Regions from separate parts of the Enterobacter adelaidei genome, predicted to be linked through region 1. Evidence: predicted binding sites of a transcription regulator. Region 1 holds the regulator's gene; the other holds the start of a gene.

Region 1 (5,759 bases):
TTAACATAATTTCCGGCGCGATTACGCATGCGATGTTTCAACCGGCGTGCTGTTATTCAGCTCACGCTGTGCGGAAGCCTGCATACGGTAGCCCACAAAGGCCAGCACAACGGTCACCAGCATCACGGTAGTGGTGGTCAGGAGCGGTGTGGCAATCAGCGCAGAGACCACCAGGCTTGCCAGGAAGCACAGACCCAACTGCAGGGTGTTCTGCAGCGCAGCCGCGCGACCCGTCGCCTGCGGGAACGGACGTAATGCCTGCGCCACAACGATAGGGTAGATTGCCCCGTTAGCGACGGCCATCACGCAGAATGGCATTAAAATTTCTACCAGACCGGTGCCAGGGATAAAACCAACGGCCCATGTCCCGATAACGCTCAATGCATACAGCACCAGCAGCCACGGCAGCATCTGCTGACCTTCCCATTTCTGCAGCGCCGCACGACAGCCGTACCCACCCACCAGGAATGCGATGGTTTGCGGGACATAGCTCAGGCCGATCGCCGCTGGGCTGTACCCCATATCGTGCAGAATAAATGGCGAACCGGTCAGCCACGCGAAGAAGCTCGCCGAGCAGGCGGCATAAATCAGGACATTACCGCGATACGCTTTGGCACTCAGCAAAGAGGTAAAGGTAATGGGCTTCGCATCCGCATGTGCCTCTTTTTTATGCGCTGGTTTGAGCGCGAATGCCGGCAGCATAAGTACCAGTGTGATGGCAAACAACGTGGCAAAGATAGCCTGCCACTCGAAATGCACCAGGATCCAGCTGCCCAGCAGCGGGGCGAGGGCAGGTGAAAGCCCTACCAGCGGCATAATGGTGGCGAAAATCCGGTTGGTGCGGTTGGCTGGGTAGTAGTCGGTAACAAGGGCCTGCCAGGTCACCGCTGCTGCACAGACGCCGACGGCCTGCACAAAGCGCAGCACCAGCAGCCAGGTCGCATCGCGTACCCATAACATACCCAGACAGCCGACGGCAAAAATGCCAAGTCCCAGCAACAGTACTGGTTTACGGCCAAAACGATCTGATAGCGGCCCCCAAAGTAGCTGCGCGAAGGCGAAACCGGCGAGGAACAAACTCAGGCTGGCGCTGATGGCCGCTGCAGGGGTTTGCAAATCTTCCTGCATGGCGGCGAAAGCCGGCAGGTACATATCAGTGGCCAAAAAGCCCAGCACGCTTAAGCCGCCGAGCCAGACTAAAAAACCTTTCCTGGGTTGCATTGTTTTATTCTCCTGAGGAGGCAGGTATACATTGGCGCTGAGTGTAGGGAGTGCAAAGCCGCTTGTGAAACGCTAATATTTGGCGTGTGCATTCAAATTTTTTGCAGGCAGAAAATGTGGTCAGATTATTCTCTTGAAGTGGTCGATGCTGTCGCGCGTAACGGCAGTTTCAGTGGAGCGGCGCAGGAGTTACACCGCGTGCCTTCAGCTATCAGCTATACAGTACGTCAGCTGGAGGAGTGGCTGGCGGTTCCGCTGTTTGAACGGCGACATCGTGATGTGGAATTAACGCCCGCCGGCGCGTGGTTTTTGAAAGAAGGACGTTCTGTCATCAAAAAAATGCAGATCACCCGCGAACAGTGTCAGCAGATCGCTAACGGCTGGCGGGGGCATCTTTCCATCGCGGTGGATAATATCGTCAAACCCGAGCGTACCCGGCAAATGATTGTCGACTTCTATCGTCATTTTTCTGACGTCGAATTGCGGGTGTCGCAGGAAGTGTTTAACGGCGTCTGGGATGCGCTGGCGGACGGCAGGGCAGAGATGGCGATCGGGGCCACGCAGGCGATTCCGGTTGGGGGACGTTATGCGTTTCGCGATATGGGGATGCTGAGCTGGAAATGCGTGGTGGCAAGCGATCATCCGCTGGCGGCTCTGGAAGGCCCCTTGAGCGACGATACGCTACGCAACTGGCCGTCTCTGGTACTGGAGGATACGTCCCGTTCATTACCCAAGCGTATCACCTGGCTTCTGGACAACCAGCGGCGGGTGGTTGCACCCGACTGGGAATCGTCGGCGACGTGCCTCAGTGCTGGCTTGTGCGTTGCGATGGTGCCCGTTCATTTTGCGCGGCCGCGAATTGACACCGGAGAGTGGGTTGAACTGACACTGGAGAACCCGTTCCCGGATGCGGCCTGCTGCCTCACCTGGCAACAAAATGATGTCTCGCCAGCGATGGCCTGGCTGCTGGATTATCTGGGAGACAGCGAAACGCTAAACCGGGAATGGTTACGGGAGCCAGCTTAACTGGCCCCGTGAAGAGATTACCGGCGGTAGTCGCGGAACGGACCATCCGCAACGGAGCGGCGTTCAATAAGACGCGGGTGAACTTCAATGGACTGCGACTCTTCACGTTTGTTGACGATCCTGTCCATCAGCATATTGAAGGCGGTTTCACCCAGTGAGTCTTTCGGCTGGTGAATGGTCGTTAAGGCCGGCGTAAAGAAGCGCGCGTTACGCACGTTGTCATACCCGATCACAGAAATATCCTGCGGTACACGCAGACCCAGCTCATCGGCAGCACAGAGGGCACCCATTGCCATGATGTCGCCCCCGCAGAAAACGGCGGTCGGACGATGCTGCTGGGAGACGATCTGCTGCATCGCGCGGTAGCCCGACTCCGGTTCGAAGTCGCCCTGCACGATCCAGTTTTCCGGCACGGTGATCAGCGCTTCTTCCATCGCTTTCATAAACCCAGCCAGACGACCTGCACCGGTATTGCGCTCCAGTGGACCCGGGATCACGCCGATCTCGCGGTGACCGCGTTCTATCAGATAACGACCCGCCATATAACCGCCTTCAAAGGCGTTATCGATAACGGAATCGGTGAAGTCCGCGCGGGCTTCACCCCAGTCCATCACCACCATTGGGATATGGCGATACTCTTCCAGCATCGACAACACAGATTCCGGGTACTCGGAACACATCACCAGCAGGCCATCCACGCGCTTTTGCGCCATCATCGACAGGTAGGCGCGCTGTTTTTCAATGCTGTTCCACGCGTTGCCCAGAATCAGGGTATAGCCTTTTTGAAAACAGTTTTTCTCAACCGCTTCAATGATCTCGGCAAAATAGGCCGCTTCACTGCTGGTCGCCAGCAAACCAATAGACTTGGTGTGATTAACCTTGAGGCTACGCGCAACCGCACTTGGCGAATAGTGCAGCTCTTTGATCGCTGCCCAGACGGCGTTGCGCGTCTCTTCCGCCACAAAGCGGGTTTTGTTAATTACATGTGATACGGTTGTAGTGGAAACGTTTGCGCGTTTTGCTACATCTTTAATTGTTGCCATTAAATGTCACTCCAGACCATATCCTAAACTCCTGAAAAACTTGAAGGTAAACGTTTGCCTTCTCTCACCCTTATCACGCAATTTTGAATTGCGACACGCCGGGAAAACGACACAGGACGTCAGGAGGGGGTCAATGGCCGGTACGCTAATAAATTTAGCGTGGAATTTTGTCCTATCTTGATGAAAAGGGGAAGAGGTAAAGTGGTTATCCGTTTAAATCCAGGAAGATTTTTGACGTAAATTGTGCAAAAATGAGCAAGCTCACTTTTCGTGGGGGGATTCAAAGGAGAAAAATTGATGAGTTCCGATCTGAAGTTTTCGCTGTTCACCACCGTTATTGTGCTGGCTTTGATTGTCGCAGCGGGTCTGACGGCCGCACTGCACTGATTTACGTGGAGGGAGAGCTTTCTCCCTCCCGATTCCCCGGATTGTTACTTCTCTGGCAAAAATCTTTTGCCGTTTTGTTAACTTCTCATTTTTTGTGATTGATGTCATGCTTTCCGCTTCTTTGTTCTGTGTCACCTCATGACACGGCATCCGGAGTTGACGTATGAAAATCAATTTTCCCCTGCTGGCCCTGGCGATTGGCGCTTTTGGGATTGGCACCACTGAATTCTCCCCGATGGGTTTACTGCCTGTTATTGCCAGAGGCGTGGATGTCTCGATCCCTGCCGCAGGGATGTTAATCAGCGCCTACGCTATCGGCGTGATGGTCGGGGCGCCGCTGATGACGCTTCTGCTTTCGCATCGCGCGCGCCGCAATGCGCTGATTTTCCTGATGGCGATTTTCACACTGGGCAACGTGCTTTCCGCCATTTCGCCGGACTACACCACATTGATGCTGTCACGCATTCTGACCAGCCTTAACCACGGCGCGTTCTTTGGGCTGGGGTCGGTTGTTGCCGCAAGCGTGGTGCCAAAACACAAGCAGGCGAGTGCCGTGGCAACCATGTTTATGGGACTAACGATTGCCAACATCGGCGGGGTGCCTGCGGCAACCTGGCTGGGTGAAGCGATCGGCTGGCGTATGTCTTTCCTGGCGACGGCCGGTCTCGGTGTGATCGCGATGGTGGCACTGTTCTTCTCCCTGCCGAAAGGCAGCGCGGGGGAACGTCCTGACGTGCGCAAAGAGTTGTCTGTGCTGGTACGCCCGCAGGTGCTCTCGGCATTGCTGACGACCGTGTTGGGGGCAGGGGCGATGTTTACCCTCTATACCTACATTTCTCCCGTGCTTCACGACATCACTCACGCGACACCGATCTTTATCACTGCGATGCTGGTGTTGATTGGCGTGGGCTTCTCGATTGGTAACTATCTGGGTGGGAAATTTGCCGACCGTTCCGTGAGCGGGACGTTGAAGGGCTTCTTAACCCTGCTGATTGTCATCATGATTGCTATTCCGTGGCTGGCACGTAATGAGTTCGGAGCAGCCATTGCGATGGTCGTCTGGGGAGCTGCCACCTTTGCTGTGGTTCCACCGCTGCAAATGCGCGTGATGCGGGTCGCCCATGAGGCGCCGGGTCTTTCGTCTTCAGTGAATATTGGCGCGTTCAATCTCGGTAATGCGCTCGGTGCAGCCGCCGGTGGCGCGGTTATTTCCGGGGGGCTGGGATACAGTTTTGTACCGGTGATGGGGGCGATTATTGCCGCGCTTGGTCTGCTGTTGGTGATGATGTCCGGTCGTAAGCAGCCAGAAACAGCCTGCGCTGCTGAATAAGCAAAAAAACGCAGAAGGGCGAACCCTTCTGCGTGTCTCTTATGCGGCGAAGTTCTTCGCCACAAACTCCCAGTTAACCAGTGCCCAGAAGTGCTCCAGGTAGTTCGGGCGCGCGTTACGGTAATCAATGTAGTAAGCGTGTTCCCAAACGTCCACGGTCATCAGCGGCTTAGCGCTGGTGGTCAGTGGGGTACCCGCGTTAGAGGTGGAAACGATAGCCAGTTTGCCATCGGCTTCTTTTACCAGCCACGTCCAGCCAGAACCGAAGTTCTTGATAGCTGCATCGGTAAATTTCGCTTTGAAATCCGCGAAGCTGCCAAAGGCGGCATTGATGGCGGTAGCCAGTTCACCGGCAGGTTCGCCACCGGCGTTTGGCGCCAGGCAGTGCCAGTAGAAGGTATGGTTCCACACCTGAGCTGCGTTGTTGAATACGCCCCCCTCAGAGCTGCGGACGATCTCTTCCAGCGTTTTGCCTTCGAAATCGGTGCCCTTGATCAGGTTGTTCAGGTTGGTGACGTACGTCTGGTGATGCTTGCCGTAGTGATATTCCAGGGTTTCCGCAGAAATGTGCGGTGCCAGGGCGTCTTTTGCATACGGTAGTGCAGGTAATTCGAACGACATTGCTTCTCTCCTTATTGTATTTTGTGTTGCCAATAACCACACAGACAACGAGGAGAGGATAGCAAATTGAAAGGGTATGCAAAAGAGGAACTTACCCTGCCGCGACGCGGCAGGGCAGGGATTAGCGAATG
Region 2 (5,759 bases), 1.6 Mb from region 1:
ACGCATCGTTTTGCCTTCGGACTGCGTAGCAATCTCAAGCTGTTTTTCCAGCTCAGGAATTTTGCCGTACTGCAGCTCTGACATCCGGGCCAGATCGCCCACACGGCGTGCCTGCTCAATGGCAATTTTTGCCTGTTCGAGTTCCGCCTTTATGGTCTGAGTGCCGGAAAGGGATGCTTTCTCGGCTTTCCACTCTTCTTCCAGCTCAGAATACTGGCGTTCTTTATCCTCCAGTTCTTCATTGAGCATATCCAGGCGTTTCTTACTGGCTTCATCAGACTCTTTCTTCAGCGCCTGCTGTTCCAGCTTGAGTTGGATGATACGACGGTCGAGCCTGTCGAGCTCCTCCGGTTTCGAGTCAATCTGCATACGAATGCTCGAAGCCGCTTCATCGATCAGGTCGATTGCTTTATCCGGCAACTGACGATCGGCAATATAACGATGCGAAAGCGTCGCCGCCGCAACGATGGCCGGGTCAGTGATCTGCACATGGTGGTGCAGCTCATAACGCTCTTTCAGACCACGCAAAATCGCGATGGTATCTTCAACGCTTGGCTCAGCCACAAACACTTTCTGGAAACGACGTTCAAGTGCAGCATCTTTTTCAATGTACTGACGATACTCATCAAGCGTAGTGGCACCGACGCAGTGAAGTTCACCACGCGCCAGCGCAGGTTTCAGCATGTTCCCGGCATCCATCGCGCCGTCCGCTTTACCTGCACCGACCATAGTGTGCAGTTCGTCGATAAACAGGATAACGTTGCCTTCCTGCTTCGCCAGATCGTTAAGCACGCCTTTGAGGCGCTCTTCAAACTCACCACGGTATTTCGCCCCGGCCACCAGCGCGCCCATATCCAGCGCCAGTACACGACGGCCTTTTAACCCCTCCGGCACTTCACCGTTGACGATACGCTGCGCCAGCCCTTCAACAATGGCGGTTTTACCGACACCCGGTTCGCCAATCAGTACCGGGTTGTTCTTGGTACGACGCTGCAATACCTGGATAGTACGGCGGATCTCTTCGTCACGGCCGATAACCGGGTCAAGTTTGCCCTGTTCAGCACGTTCGGTCAGATCGACCGTAAATTTCTTCAAAGCCTGACGTTGGTCTTCGGCTCCCTGATCGTTCACGCTTTCACCTCCGCGCATTTTCTCAATCGCCTGAGTCACATTGGCGGTGGTCGCACCGGCAGATTTCAGCAGGTCGGTCAAGGTACCGCGTGATTCAAGCGCCGCCAGAACAAACAGTTCTGACGAAATAAAGTTGTCCCCACGTTTTTGCGCCAGCTTGTCGCAAAGGTTCAGCACACGCACCAGATCCTGCGACGGTTGAACGTCGCCGCCGGTACCTTCTACCTGCGGTAAGCGGCTCAGCGCCTGATCGATGGCTGTGCGTAACTGGCCAGCATTAATGCCAGCGGACGTTAATAAAGGACGTACCGATCCCCCTTCCTGATTCAGCAAGGCGCTCATTAAATGAAGAGGTTCGATAAATTGGTTGTCGTGCCCCAGTGCAAGGGACTGGGCATCGGCGAGAGCAAGCTGGAATTTATTAGTAAGACGATCCAGACGCATAACTCCTCCCATAACAGGTCAAATTTGCTACTGGAGATTAAATGAGGTCATCCCTCAATTATTCAAGGTTAATGACCTGAATTATGTGAAAAGAAAACGGCACGTGCCGGATCGTCTTGATTCTTTAGGTTATATCAGCCAAATAAAACTTGCCATACGACCCGTCGTCTTGTCGCGGCGATAAGAGAAAAAATCACCCTTTTCGGTGAAGGTACAGCGATCGCCACCGAAGATCTGCGTCACGCCGACATTATTCAGGCGCTGGCGAGCAAGCTGGTAAATATCGGCCAGATATTTATCCCCCGAAGGCAGGAAGGCGTCCACTGCTTGCGGATCTTTATCCATAAATGCTTCACGGACCTCTGGCCCCACCTCAAAAGCGCGAGGACCGATGGCCGGGCCAAGCCAGGCCATGATATTGGCAGGTTCATCTTTAAAGCAGGAGATGGTCTCCTCCAGCACGCCTTCACACAGGCCGCGCCATCCCGCATGCGCTGCTGCGACCTCGGTGCCTGAACGGTTACAGAACAGAACCGGCAGACAATCGGCAGTCATCACGGCACAAACCGTTCCCGGCGTATTACTGTAAGAGGCATCGGCACGTTTAGACGCATAAGGTTCCCCCGACAACGTCAGTACATCTTTACCATGCACCTGCTCCAGCCAGACCGGTTTCGACGGTAAGTTCCCCGCAGCAAACAGACGCTTGCGGTTTTCTTCAACGTGCTCCAGGTTGTCGCCACAGTGTGCACCGAGGTTCAGTGACTCCCACGCGCCCTGGCTCACACCGCCAATACGGGTTGAACTACAGGCAGCCACGCCCTCAGGCAGCGGCCACTCCGGGACAATCAGTTTGGTCATAACCAGTCCACTTGATCCTTATGTTCTTCGAAATCAGCACGCATGGCGTCAATCAGTTCCACCATATCCTGCGGGATCGGCGCATGCCACTCCATCTGAATACCAGTGATAGGATGGTAAAGACGCAGCATGGTCGCGTGCAGCGCCTGACGATCGAATTTACGCAGTACGCTGATGAACTCATCCGATGCGCCTTTTGGCGGACGCGGGCGACCACCGTATACCTGATCCCCCACCAGCGGATGGGTAATGTGCGCCATATGCACACGGATCTGGTGAGTACGCCCGGTTTCCAGACGCAGACGCAGACGCGTATGGATACGGAAGTGCTCCATGATGCGATAGTGCGTCACCGCGGGTTTACCCATCGGATGCACCGACATATGAGTACGTTTGGTTGGGTGACGGCTGATTGGCTCTTCCACTGTTCCACCAGAGGTCATATGCCCAATGGCTACCGCTTCATACTCTCGAGTGATTTCGCGCAGCTGCAGCGATTCCACCAGACGGGTCTGAGCTGGAACGGTCTTCGCCACCACCATCAAACCGGTGGTGTCTTTATCCAGACGGTGAACGATTCCCGCGCGCGGGACATCTGCGATCGGCGGATAATAATGGAGAAGTGCGTTAAGAACTGTACCGTCAGGATTCCCCGCCCCCGGATGAACAACCAGGTCGCGCGGCTTGTTGATCACCAGAATGTCATCATCTTCATAGACGATGTCCAGTGGGATATCCTGCGGCTCGAAGCGGATTTCCTCTTCGATTTCAGCATTGATGGCGACAGCTTCCCCACCTAACACTTTCTCTTTTGGTTTGTCCCAGATCTTGCCGTTTACCAGCACGCGCTGGTCAAGGATCCATTCTTTTATGCGTGAACGCGAATAATCAGGGAACAATTCGGCCAAAGCCTGATCTAAGCGTTGACCGAGCTGATTTTCGGAGACTGTTGCGGTGAGTTCTACTCGTTGTGCCATAAACTGCTTCTTCGTTTAACGTTGGGTTTTACGGCTTTGCCGTTTAATATAGTGTGCTATTGTAGCTGGTCTTAATCGGGAGCAGGAACAGAGTTTCTCCCGGACAAACATTTGAGGAAAGTCAAAACGTCATGACGCGCATGAAATATCTGGTGGCAGCGGCCACGTTGAGCCTGGCTTTGGTGGGCTGCTCCGGTTCAAATGAACAGGTCCCTGACAATCCGCCGAATGAAATCTATGCGACTGCACAACAAAAGTTGCAGGACGGTAACTGGAAACAGGCGATAACGCAACTGGAAGCGTTGGATAATCGCTATCCATTTGGTCCGTATTCGCAGCAGGTACAGTTAGATCTCATCTACGCATATTACAAAAATGCCGATCTGCCGCTGGCTCAGGCAACCATCGATCGTTTCATGCGTCTGAACCCGACTCATCCTAACATCGACTATGTGATGTACATGCGCGGCCTCACCAACATGGCGCTGGACGACAGTGCGCTGCAGGGCTTCTTCGGCGTGGATCGTTCCGACCGCGACCCACAGCATGCACGTGATGCCTTTAATGACTTCTCCAAACTGGTGCGCGGCTATCCGAACAGTCAGTACGTGACTGACGCGACCAAACGTCTGGTGTTCCTGAAAGATCGTCTGGCAAAATATGAATACTCCGTGGCGGAATACTATACCCGCCGTGGCGCATGGGTTGCCGTGGTTAACCGCGTAGAAGGTATGTTGCGTGATTATCCGGATACTCAGGCAACGCGTGATGGTCTGAAGCTGATGGAAAATGCTTACCGTCAGATGCAGATGACCGCTCAAGCTGAAAAAGTAGCGAAAATCATCGCCGCAAACAGCAGCAACACCTGATATTGCCTCAATGTAAAACGGCAGCCCGAAGGCTGCCGTTTTTTTATTCACTCTGGATATAAGCTGAAGCGGTTTAGCCTCAACACATCCTATCAACTATGACCGCAATTTTTACCTTCCACAAGGTAAATCTCACCTCTTCCTGCCCTGCCTCACAAAAAAGATTCCCTGACAAAAACCGACAAAATAACGTGATATAAATCACACATTTTGACATTAGGTCGGGTATGCTGGAATCACCAAGACGGAAAGACAAGAGGTAAAATTTATGACAATGAACATTACCAGTAAACAAATGGAAATTACTCCGGCAATTCGCCAGCACGTCGCAGACCGTCTCGCCAAACTGGATAAATGGCAAACTCATTTGATTAACCCACATATCATCCTGTCCAAGGAGCCGCAGGGTTTCATCGCTGACGCAACTATCAATACTCCAAACGGCCATCTGGTCGCCAGCGCAAAACATGAAGATATGTACACCGCAATTAACGATTTGATCAACAAGCTGGAACGGCAGCTCAATAAAGTGCAACACAAAGGTGAAGCCCGTCGCGCCACAACATCGGTGAAAGACGCCAGCTTCGCGGAAGAAGTTGAAGAAGAGTAATCCTTTAAATTGAGTGTACCGCCAACGCGCCTTCGGGCGCGTTTTTTATTGACAGGGTGAAAACAGTACGGGTACTTTAACGGTATCAAGCACAGGATGATTTCATGAAACTAACGCCGTTTTTCTTCGCATTCTTTTTTACCTTCCCCTGAATGGGAGGCGTTTCGTCGTGTGATAAAGAATGCGAAGACGAACAACAAGGCCTCCCACCCCGGGAGGCCTTTTTTATTGATAACGATAAAACGAGACAGGCAACACTATGACACCGGAAAACCCATTACTGGATCTACGCGTTAAAATCAGCGCGCTGGATGAGAAATTACTGGCGCTGCTGGCAGAACGCCGCTTACTCGCCGTCGAAGTGGGTAAAGCTAAACTGGATTCCCACCGCCCGGTACGTGATATCGACCGCGAGCGTGACCTGCTGGAGCGCCTGATTCAGCTCGGCAAAGCGCATCACCTGGATGCGCATTACATCACCCGCCTGTTCCAGCTCGTCATCGAAGATTCCGTTCTGACCCAGCAAGCGCTGTTGCAGCAGCATCTGAACAAAACCAATCCGCACTCTGCCCGTATCGCGTTTCTGGGTCCGAAAGGTTCGTATTCACACCTGGCGGCACGTCAGTATGCAGCCCGCCATTTCGAAGAGTTTATTGAAAGCGGATGCGCGAAGTTTGCCGATATTTTCAATCAGGTTGAAACCGGCCAGGCTGATTACGCCGTGGTCCCGATTGAAAATACCAGCTCCGGTGCCATCAATGATGTCTACGACCTGCTGCAACACACCAGTCTGTCGCTGGTTGGTGAGCTGACCATTCCAATTGACCATTGTGTCCTGGTCTCTGGCTCCACTGACCTGAGCAAAAT

What was found. The regulator PurR, encoded in region 1, represses purine synthesis genes. The targets are predictions, from matches to a motif close to CANGCAAACGTTTGCNTG.
Region 2: a site for PurR is predicted at 4,436-4,453, ahead of raiA (ribosome-associated translation inhibitor RaiA). Genes of this name have one in related genera too.

What each region holds. Positions count from the first base shown of each region.
Region 1 is NZ_CP154353.1:1,948,054-1,953,812, forward strand. It holds gene punC (purine nucleoside transporter PunC) at 22-1,221, opposite strand; gene punR (DNA-binding transcriptional activator PunR) at 1,336-2,247, shown strand; gene purR (HTH-type transcriptional repressor PurR) at 2,265-3,290, opposite strand; gene AAHF05_RS09575 (YnhF family membrane protein) at 3,588-3,677, shown strand; gene AAHF05_RS09580 (MFS transporter) at 3,841-5,007, shown strand; gene sodB (superoxide dismutase [Fe]) at 5,047-5,628, opposite strand; gene AAHF05_RS09590 (C40 family peptidase) at 5,750-5,759, opposite strand, start outside.
Region 2 is NZ_CP154353.1:3,513,136-3,518,894, forward strand. It holds gene clpB (ATP-dependent chaperone ClpB) at 1-1,575, opposite strand, end outside; gene yfiH (purine nucleoside phosphorylase YfiH) at 1,705-2,436, opposite strand; gene rluD (23S rRNA pseudouridine(1911/1915/1917) synthase RluD) at 2,433-3,413, opposite strand; gene bamD (outer membrane protein assembly factor BamD) at 3,545-4,282, shown strand; gene raiA (ribosome-associated translation inhibitor RaiA) at 4,551-4,892, shown strand; Phe leader region at 4,996-5,121, shown strand; gene pheL (pheA operon leader peptide PheL) at 4,997-5,044, shown strand; gene pheA (bifunctional chorismate mutase/prephenate dehydratase) at 5,152-5,759, shown strand, end outside.